Regions from separate parts of the Salipaludibacillus agaradhaerens genome, predicted to be linked through region 3. Evidence: riboswitches for the same ligand, from Rfam matches in the RefSeq annotation. Region 3 holds a riboswitch; each other region holds the start of a gene.
What was found. A riboswitch is a leader RNA that binds a small molecule or an ion and turns the genes downstream of it on or off. The one in region 3 is predicted to bind cobalamin.
Positions count from the first base shown of each region.

Region 1: it holds a riboswitch for cobalamin, as region 3 does, so the genes downstream of both, metE (5-methyltetrahydropteroyltriglutamate--homocysteine S-methyltransferase) here and BK581_RS02525 (ribonucleoside-diphosphate reductase subunit alpha) in region 3, are expected to answer to the same signal.
Region 2: it holds a riboswitch for cobalamin, as region 3 does, so the genes downstream of both, BK581_RS07890 (ABC transporter substrate-binding protein) here and BK581_RS02525 (ribonucleoside-diphosphate reductase subunit alpha) in region 3, are expected to answer to the same signal.

Region 1 covers NZ_KV917378.1:1,604,549-1,607,834, forward strand. Annotated here, with positions in the region: gene metE (5-methyltetrahydropteroyltriglutamate--homocysteine S-methyltransferase) at 1-1,759, opposite strand, end outside; cobalamin riboswitch at 1,884-2,085, opposite strand; SAM riboswitch class I at 2,258-2,364, opposite strand; gene BK581_RS07745 (DEAD/DEAH box helicase) at 2,605-3,286, opposite strand, start outside.
Region 2 covers NZ_KV917378.1:1,641,632-1,644,917, forward strand. Annotated here, with positions in the region: gene BK581_RS07885 (FecCD family ABC transporter permease) at 1-701, opposite strand, end outside; gene BK581_RS07890 (ABC transporter substrate-binding protein) at 667-1,656, opposite strand; cobalamin riboswitch at 1,945-2,130, opposite strand; gene cobT (nicotinate-nucleotide--dimethylbenzimidazole phosphoribosyltransferase) at 2,234-3,286, opposite strand.
Region 3 covers NZ_KV917378.1:540,425-543,710, forward strand. Annotated here, with positions in the region: gene BK581_RS02515 (gamma-glutamylcyclotransferase) at 1-306, shown strand, start outside; gene BK581_RS02520 (hypothetical protein) at 375-893, opposite strand; cobalamin riboswitch at 1,158-1,355, shown strand; gene BK581_RS02525 (ribonucleoside-diphosphate reductase subunit alpha) at 1,521-3,286, shown strand, end outside.

The DNA of each region.
Region 1 (3,286 bases), 1.1 Mb from region 3:
CTACTAAAGCTTTTGCGATTTGCCTTGTGACGTCTCGATTAGGTATATCATTGCGAACGAATGACCAGTTTAAAATGGTGACAGGTCCTGTGAGCATTCCTTTTACCGGCTTTTTCGTCAATGATTGAGCAAATTTCGTCTCTTTCACCGTCATTGGTTTTTCAAAGCTCACATTCCCATAAACCACCGGAGGTTTTACACAACGGGAGCCGTATGATTGCACCCAGCCATTTTGTGTTACGGCAAAGCCATTCAGCTTTTCACCGAAATACTCGACCATATCATTCCGTTCGAATTCACCGTGTACAAACACGTCTAGTCCCACTTCTTCTTGGATCGTAATCCACTTTTCAATTTTCCCCTTAACGAAAGTGTCATATGTGTCATCATCAAGCTCTCCCCGACGCCATTCAGTACGTGTTCGCTTCACATCACGTGTCTGGGGGAAACTCCCAATCGTTGTCGTTGGTAAAAACGGAAGGTGCCATTTCTTTTCTTGTAATTCTTTTCTCTCTTCATACGTATGCGTTCGTTCAGTAGGCAAGTCCGAGTCAGTTGAAATGTCTGTTAGTTTTCTAAATGGGGCATGCTTAAACGTGTCAACTGACTGTTGATACTCTTCAAACGTTTGTTTCGCCGCTTCATCTGTTGGATGATTGCTTATCGTTTTTAACAAGTGTAATTCATACAATTTTTCCTCGGCATACGACAAACCGTTAAGGAGTTCTTGATCTAATTTCGTTTCATATTTTAATGTAACTGGCACATGTAATAAACTCGACGATGGCTGAACAAGTAAGTGTTCAGAGGGAACAACTTCTTGTAGCTCTGTTAAGAGAGACAACGCATCACGTACATCTGTTTTCCAAATATTACGGCCATCAATGATACCAGCGCCTAATAATTTGCCTTCTGGAAACCCATGAGCTTTAATTGCTTGTAAATTCACACCTTTATCATGAATAAAATCTAGTCCAATCCCTTTAACAGGAAGTGAGACAATTTGCTCAAAATGATCAATTGAACCGAAATACGTTTGGAGCAACAAGCTAACTTCTGGAAGTTTCTCAGCTAATTCACGGTAAATTCCTTTCAGCTGCTCAATATCTCCTTCTGATAATGTGGTAACAAGTGATGGCTCATCTAATTGGATAAGTGAAGCGCCAGCTTGATACAGTTCTGATATGACTTGTTCATACAACGGAACTAATTTTTCTGCCAACTGTGGAAATTCATTGTTTGTATAACCCTTTGATAACTTCAAAAATGTAAATGGTCCTATAAGCACAGGCTTGGCTTCAATTCCTAACTCTTTCTTCGCTTCTTCATATGCTTGAAGGGTATAGTTGGTCGTTACTTTAGGTACCCAGCCTCGATGAAATTCCGGCACAATGTAGTGATAATTTGTATCAAACCATTTCGTCATTTCGCATGCTTCCCCATCATCACTACCTCTTGCCATAGCAAAATAAGTATCTAAAGGGTCTGCTGGTGATTTTGCAAACCGCTCTGGAATGACGTTAAACATGAGTGCCGTATCCAGCACATGATCATAAAAGCTAAAATCTCCAACTGGTATATAATCAACATATGCATCACGTTGCTTTTGTAAATGAGATAAACGAATCTGTTTCATTTCCTCGTAAAATCGTTCCTTTGAGCGTTCCCCTTTCCAATAAGCTTCAAGCGTCCGCTTCCATTCTCGTTGTTCCCCTATACGTGGATATCCTAATTGACTTGTTTTTAGTGCCATCTTCATTTCCTCCTTTAAAAGTGAGTTGTTCCTTCCTAAATTAAAAAGGATATTTTTACCATTGAAAAGGTTAAAAATATCCTATTACATGTCTTAGATATTTAACACCTCCCTATTTCCCCGTAGGATAACAGTGTTGTGATAATAGGCAGGTCTCCTGACTCGTCTCTCATCATGAATATGGTCTTCCCAGAATAAGATATTGACTTCCAGTGACTTGGTCATATTCACTCTTGACTTACAGTGGCGGGACCGTTCTGGATTTACACCAGATTCCCTTTTAATCATTCAGCGTATTAAACGCTAAATGAACCTATCTCACGACTATGAAGTTTTTATAAGAAAACAGGCTTAGGACGTCCTCAATAAACGAGAGGTCAGAAGCTAGTTTCTAATCGTACCATTACATTGAGGAACGTTATACCATCGTAAAAAACCCCTTCTCTCACTAATAATTTAGATGAGAAAAGGGGTTGATAGCAGTATTAAATGCAGATCACGTCTCTCTCATCTTTGAAATGCTAAGCATTCCTCTGAAATTGGCACCGTGTACGAACGTACTGGTTGCCGAGGTCTCATAGGGTCAGTCCCTCCACCTCTCTGGATAAGAATCATATGAAGTTTGGTAAGTTATTAACGAGTGTAACATACTCAGATAATAAATCAACAAATAATTAAAATTAATTTTAAAATTCCAATTTTTTTGGCTAATTAGTAAATCACAAAGAGGAGATTGATCACATCGCTGAAACATCGAGACCCCCTAAAACATTTTAAAGATCAAAAAAAGAGTGTGTTAAAAGGACAATCGCCCCTTTAACACACTCTAATAAACACCTTCAAATAAGATGTTACTTTTTCTTTTTGAAAGACAAAGATTTTACTTTTGCATCAGAACCACCAGATCCGCCAGATCCACCAGTTCCACGGCCTTTTCCACCACGGCGTCCACGGTCATTTCTCTGACGTGACCCACCTCGATAACCACCCTGGCTTTTATTTCCGCCTTGTGGTCCTGAGTTACGACGTTTAGAACGAACAGGTGCTTCACCAGTAATATGAACAGGCGTTTGATCCGGTTCCTTCGTCATCGTTTTTAATGCCGCAGCTACGAGTGTTTCAGGGTCATGTTCTTCTAAAAGTGATTTTGCTGCTCCGAGAAGATGTTCAAAATCTCCTTTTCGAAGTGAATTCTGCAAATGATTGACAGATCTATCTTGGCGACCTGCTAATGCTTCCTCATATGTCGGTACCCCTTGTTGCTTCATCGGTTTTTTCGTTGTTTTTTCAATGACTTTTAAGTGATCTCGCTCTTTCGGTGTGACAAAACTAAATGCTATACCACTCTTACCTGCACGTCCTGTACGACCGATACGATGGACATAGCTTTCAGAGTCTTGTGGTAAATCAAAGTTAAACACGTGTGAGACGTTATTCACATCGAGCCCTCTTGCAGCTACATCTGTCGCAACAAGAATTTCGATAGCGCCTCGTTTAAACTTACGGATGACCGCATCACGACGCTCTTGCTTC
Region 2 (3,286 bases), 1.1 Mb from region 3:
TCACGATAATGATACAGTAAAATTAATGAACCAACGATCATAAACGGCAAAATAAGCTGGACATGGCTCCAACCTCGCAAACTGACACTTCCATAAAGCCAGTAAATAATTTGCGTCATTTCGTTTTGGTCGCCGAGTGCAATGATTAAGGACACGATAGCCCCCATAAAAGAACTTATAATAATACCGGCTAAAATAATCGTCTCGATGGCCATGCTTCTGCTTGTCATTTTCACAAGACCGAACACGAGCATTAATGTTAGAAAACCAAAAATAATCGCGATAATAGGTTGGGTAAAAACGCCTAAGATAGGAAGTGAGATTTGAAAAAAAATCACGATTACCGCGCCCAATGCAGCCCCTGAGGAGACACCGATCGTATAAGGATCTGCTAACGGATTTCGCAGCAGTCCTTGGAAAGCTGCCCCAGCTAACGCCAGTGATGCCCCTACACAAAATGCTAAAATGACTCTAGGTAAACGAATGTTCCAAATGATTGGCACTTCATTTGCCGGTACATCTGTCAGCCAAACATGCCCTGTGGTCCGTTCAATAATAATATGAATAATATGAGGAATAGGGACTGTGACACTGCTCCAAAAGAGAGCAAGGAGGATTGTACCGAGTACAAATCCTCCTGCCAGTATATATATCCACGCAACACGATTATTCAAAAACATCCGGATAAACGAGTTTTGCAAGAGTTTCCACTCCTTCGATTAGACGAGGACCAGGACGGGTAACTGTGTCATTATCCACATCATACACTCTTTCGTTCTGAACCGCCGGCACTTCTGACCAACCGTCACGAGCTAACACGTCAGCTTCAGGATTGTCGATATAATAGCCATACGTCGTAACAATCACGTCTGGCTCTAGTGTGACAATCTCTTCTTCAGTGAATTGAACCCAACCGGACTCTTCTTCAGCAGCGTTTGTAGCATTAATAGCTTCAAGCATTTCGTGCATGAACGTGCCTTGTCCAGTTGTGAAAATATCAGGTGATGGGCCAACTTCTACCCATACCGTTTGGCGATCTTCTTCTGGAATCGTTTCTGCCTGCTCACGGATTTCTTCTAATCGCTCTTCCATACTTGTAACAATCTGATTTGCTTCGTCACTCGTCCCTGTCGCTTCACCAATCATATGAATGGTGTCATACGTTTCTTCAAAAGATTCAGCACTACCCATAACGAGGACATCAATGCCTGCTTCTTCATATTCGTTTAAAACATCCTCATGATTTTGATAATGATACTCTTGCACTAATAGCAGATCAGGACTCAAAGAAAGGATTAATTCTGCATCCATATCCTGTGCGCCAATGATTTGAATATCAGCCGTTTCTTCTGGGAAATTACAATATTCTGATACACCGATCATGCGGTCCCCAGCACCTAGTTCAAACACGATCTCCGTGCTGCTCGGAAGTAATGATGCAATCGTTTCAGGTGTTTCTTCAATCGTCACTTCTTGTCCAACACCATCAGTCACTGTAACAGGGAAGTCCCCTTCCACAGTTTCATTGGCATTATTATCGTTATTAACGTTTACAGTATTATCATTATTTTCTTCCGCTGCACCACAAGCAGTCAGAATCAGTGCTAACACTGTGATCGTACTCATTTGTTTCCATTTACTTAATAATTGTTTCATCAATCTTATCCCCCTCTATTTTGTGCCGCTTCATGTCTTAACGTCTGCTATTCAACGATATAGGTTTAACCTCGATAAATCTTAAGTCATGTTAGACTGACAGTTATCATGTCTAGCCTATCAGTCAATTATGATTTTTTCGCTACGAAAAAAAACGCAGCCCGTAGAGGACTAGCGTAAGATGATTAAGCCGTATCAAGCATGCCTGTCCAATTCGACCAGTATGCATGGACCTGTTCATAGCAGGGAACAGGCTACAGACACTAAACATCCTTTTCCTCGAAGGAGCTTAACTAACACGGGTAGGCAGGTCTCCTGACTTACAGAGTAACGGTATACCGCTCCTTCCCATGCAGGTGACTCTACACAGTGGTAATACGCGGTTACCTTTCTGTTTACAGTGGCGGGACCGCGCTGGATTCACACCAGCTTCCCTATTATCCTAATATTAGGACCTATCCGCAATGTCATTCATTACATGTCATAATTGGGTAACGAAGCAGAAAAAAATATTTTTTCTGCTGCATACCTTACCTAACTCAGTATAAATGAGTTCGTGCTCGTTGTAAATTTGAATTTAGCTTTCCTTTTTTTCTTTAGACACATTTGCTTCCTCAAAGCTTGCCATCTCAGTTAAAATGGCGACTGACGCTTCTACCAGTGAAAAAGCAAGTGCTGCACCTGTTCCTTCTCCGAGCCGCAAATTCAAATCTAGTAATGGGCTTTCTGCCAATCTCTCTAATGCTACACGATGGCCCTGTTCCTGTGATAAGTGGCCAAAAATAAGGTAATCCTTCACGTTTGGCGCGAGCATAACGGCCACATTTGCAGCGACAGTGGAAATAAATCCGTCTACGAGGATAGGTACGCGATGAGCAGCCCCACCGAGCATCGCACCAGCCATGCCAGCAATTTCTAATCCACCTACTTTCGCCAACATATCAATGGCATCATACTGATTAGGATTATGGAATAGAAGTGCTTGTTTAATAACTGCCTCTTTATGACGCAATATGTCATCACTAACCCCTGTCCCTCTGCCAACAATCTCACTCACTTCTTTATCCGTGATGCAAGCTAACAGGGCACTGCTTGCAGTTGTATTACCGATCCCCATCTCTCCTAATATAAGAGAACGGGCCCCTTTTTCTATCATCTGTTCAGCAACATTAATCCCTACTTTAATAGCAGCTTCCGCTTCCTCTCGTGACATGGCTTTTTCCTTCAAAAAATTCCCTGTTCCGTAACGTATTTTTTGATTAATAAAGCCTGTCCCTTCAAGATCAGCATTCACGCCTATATCCACAAGGGTAAAACTAGCACCGCTCTTTTTCGCTAACACATTAATGGCGGCTCCCCCATTAAGAAAGTTATAGACCATTTGAGCTGTTACTTCTGAAGGATAAGCCGAGACGCCTTCAGCTGCTATACCGTGATCTGCCGCAAATACGAGTGCTGCCGGCGGTGATACAACAGGATATGTGGCCCCCGTGATTTCACCTAATTGAACAGCTAGTTGTTCAAGTTTCCCTAAGCTGCCAATTGGTTTTGTTAAGTTGTCTAAACGGTGCTGGACGTCCTTACCGACTTTTTTATCTACTGTTGTTATTCGACTTATTGTCTCTTTCAT
Region 3 (3,286 bases):
TCCTCCTCTGTTGAGGGAATTATCTACACATTACCAAAGGAGGCCATTGACTATTTATTTTCTAGAGAAGGTGTCTTTACTGGCAGTTATCGTGCTACTTTTGTTAAAGTGGAGATAAACGGTGTTCTTCATCAAGATGTCTTAACATTTACCGTCATTAATAAACAAGCTGAGACTTGCCCACCACGTCATTATGGGGAAGAAATCTTGAGAGGGGCAAAAGGAAGATTGTCAGATAACTATTATGAGCAATTACTAACAAAACTGGCATCCTTAGGCTACGATCACATAGATAGAGACGATTAACGGTGTAAGTGATAGAAAGGCCCTCACTGTCTTAAAGAGGGCCTTTCATAACGTAATAGAATAAAAGGCTAAAAAGGCTGCCAATCGATAGTACCTTGCTGATTTTCATAATCGACAGAAACGGTAAAGTCATGTTTTTTATAAAAATGAAGTAAACGCTCGAGATGGTCCCAATCTCTCGGTGAGATATAGCCTGAAATTTTACGCATATTTTGCTCTTCTATATATTGTTTAAAATACGACATACATACAGAGCCAAAGCCTTGATTTTGCTCACCTCTTATATCATCTATTTGAATATGAAAATCTTCTTTGTAAGAAGCGTGAATCGAGAAGTCCCAGGTTCCATTAAATGGCGTTTCACAATCGTGTGCCATAATTTTACATACTTCTCCGTTATCGGAAGCATAAATAATCGTCCACTTTCCTAATTTTGTTTGTTCAATTCCGAGAATCGACCATTTTTTTGCAATCTGTTTCAGGTTTTCTTGCATACGTAATAGTTGGAATTCAAGTTTTTCATACTCGATTTGTAGTGTTTCTTTATTTTTATCCTGCCTCGTAATATAAGATGCAGGGGCAAACATAATAAAACTCCTTTCATCATGCTAAATCTATAAATGACTATGAGTTGGAAGAGGGCATTATAATTTATGAGACTTTACTACATTAATTAAGCAGCCTAACCTTTTAAATACTCACAAGTCCGGTATTTTACTAGAATCAGATAAAATAATCAAGACGTTTTAATAAGAAAAAAAGATTGCATCTTTTAGCAAATAACGTTATGCTAGTAACATCATCATATAGATGGTTCACCGAAAAATAAATCTATATATGGTATATATGATATTAAATTAAGAAAAACAGGTGCTTGTTAATCGAGCTTGAAAGGGAATCCGGTGCAAGTCCGGAACTGTCCCCGCAACTGTAATTTGCTGACGATATGAGAGACCACTGTTGAAGATTATTTTTAAATAGTCTAATATGGGAAGGCTCATAAAGGATGAGGCATAAGTCAGGAGACCTGCCTGTTTTTCTCAAGTTTCTGACCTTCGGGGGGTGAGTGTTTGAAACGGTAGAAGATCCTAGTAGCGATTTGTTAACTATCGTGAACAATGTCGCTTTTAGCTGACGCACTCTGCCGTTTTAACACCTTCCCGACTGGGAGGGTTTTTTTAATGACTAATTTGATTGATGGAAGGATGACAAAAATGACACAAGGGATAGCACAAAAGACAAATGAACATCACGTTAACAACGTCTTGCAAAATCGATTTCCTCATTTAACATGGGAGCCGTATTTAAGACGAATTGAATTGCACAATGACAAAACAGCCCTTATTACTGCAGCGTTAGATCAGCTTACAGCTGAGGAATCCGATTGGACATTCGTTGCGGCAAACTTATATTCTTTGCAGCTTAAAGAGGAAATAGCGAACAATCGAGGTATTCCTGCTTATGAACAATTCGGTTCATTAATTACAAAGCTTGTAAATGATGGTTTTTATCAAAAAGAGCTTCTCAACGTTTACACAACAGAAGATTATGCACTGATGGAAAGCTGGATAGATGAAACTAAAGATCAGCTCTTTACATATATTGGACTCAAAACATTAGCTGATCGTTATCTGGCTCGTTCTCACGATGGCCGTTTACTTGAATTGCCACAAGAGCGATTCATGGTAATTGCTATGAGCCTTATGAAAAACGAAGCTGAAGCTAAGCGACTTGACCTTGTTAAAGAAGCTTACTGGGCCCTGTCTAATCTCTATATGACTGTGGCAACACCGACGTTAGCGAATGCTGGAAAAACACACGGACAGTTGTCAAGTTGTTTTATTGACACAGTCGATGATAGTTTACGAGGTATTTTCGATAGTAATACAGATGCCGCTACAGTGAGTAAAAATGGCGGAGGCTTAGGTATTTATCTAGGTAAAATTAGAGCGAGAGGGTCATCTATTAAAGGGTTTAAAGGAACATCCTCAGGCGTGTTACCATGGATGAAGCAGTTAAACAATACAGCTGTTAGCGTAGATCAATTAGGTCAAAGACAAGGTGCTATTGCGGTTTACTTAGATGTTTGGCATAAAGATATTTTTCCTTTTCTAGACGCTAAATTAAATAATGGTGATGAACGTCAACGAACGCATGATTTGTTCACTGGTGTGTGTCTTCCAGATTTATTTATGGAAAAAGTTGAAGCGCGTGAAGACTGGCATTTGTTTGATCCACATGAAGTTAGAGAAGTTATGGGGTTCTCTCTAGAGGATTTTTATGATGAAGAACAAGGCAAGGGGAGTTTCCGTGAGCATTATGAACAATGTGTAGCGAATGAAGACCTTTCATCAGAGCGTGTTCCTGCCATCGACATTATGAAACGCATTATGATCGCTCAACTTGAAACGGGCACACCTTATATGTTTTATCGGGATACCGTTAATCGGATGAATCCTAACAAACATAAAGGTATGATTTACTCTTCTAATTTGTGTACAGAAATTATGCAAAATATGAGCTCTACTACTGTACAAGAAGAAATTAGTGCTGATGGTGAGATTATTACTAAAAAGCAAGCAGGAGATTACGTGGTGTGTAATTTAAGTTCTATTTCACTGGCTAAAGCAGTAAAGGATGATGTCATTGAAAGGCTTATAAACATACAAGTCCGCATGCTCGATAACGTGATTGAATTGAATACGATTGAAGTTCCACAAGCACAAATAACGAATCAAAAATATCGCGCTATTGGATTAGGCACGTTTGGATGGCATCACTTATTGGCCGACAAAAAAATAGCTTGGGAAACAGAAGAGGCTGTGCAGTATGCTGATGAACTGTACGAAGATATTCATTTTTATACAGTGAAAGCAAGTATGGAACTGGCGAAAGAAAAAGGAGCCTATCCTGCGTTTAAAGGCTCTGACTATGAAACGGGCGAATATTTTACCTCACGGGATTATAAGAGTGACCGTTG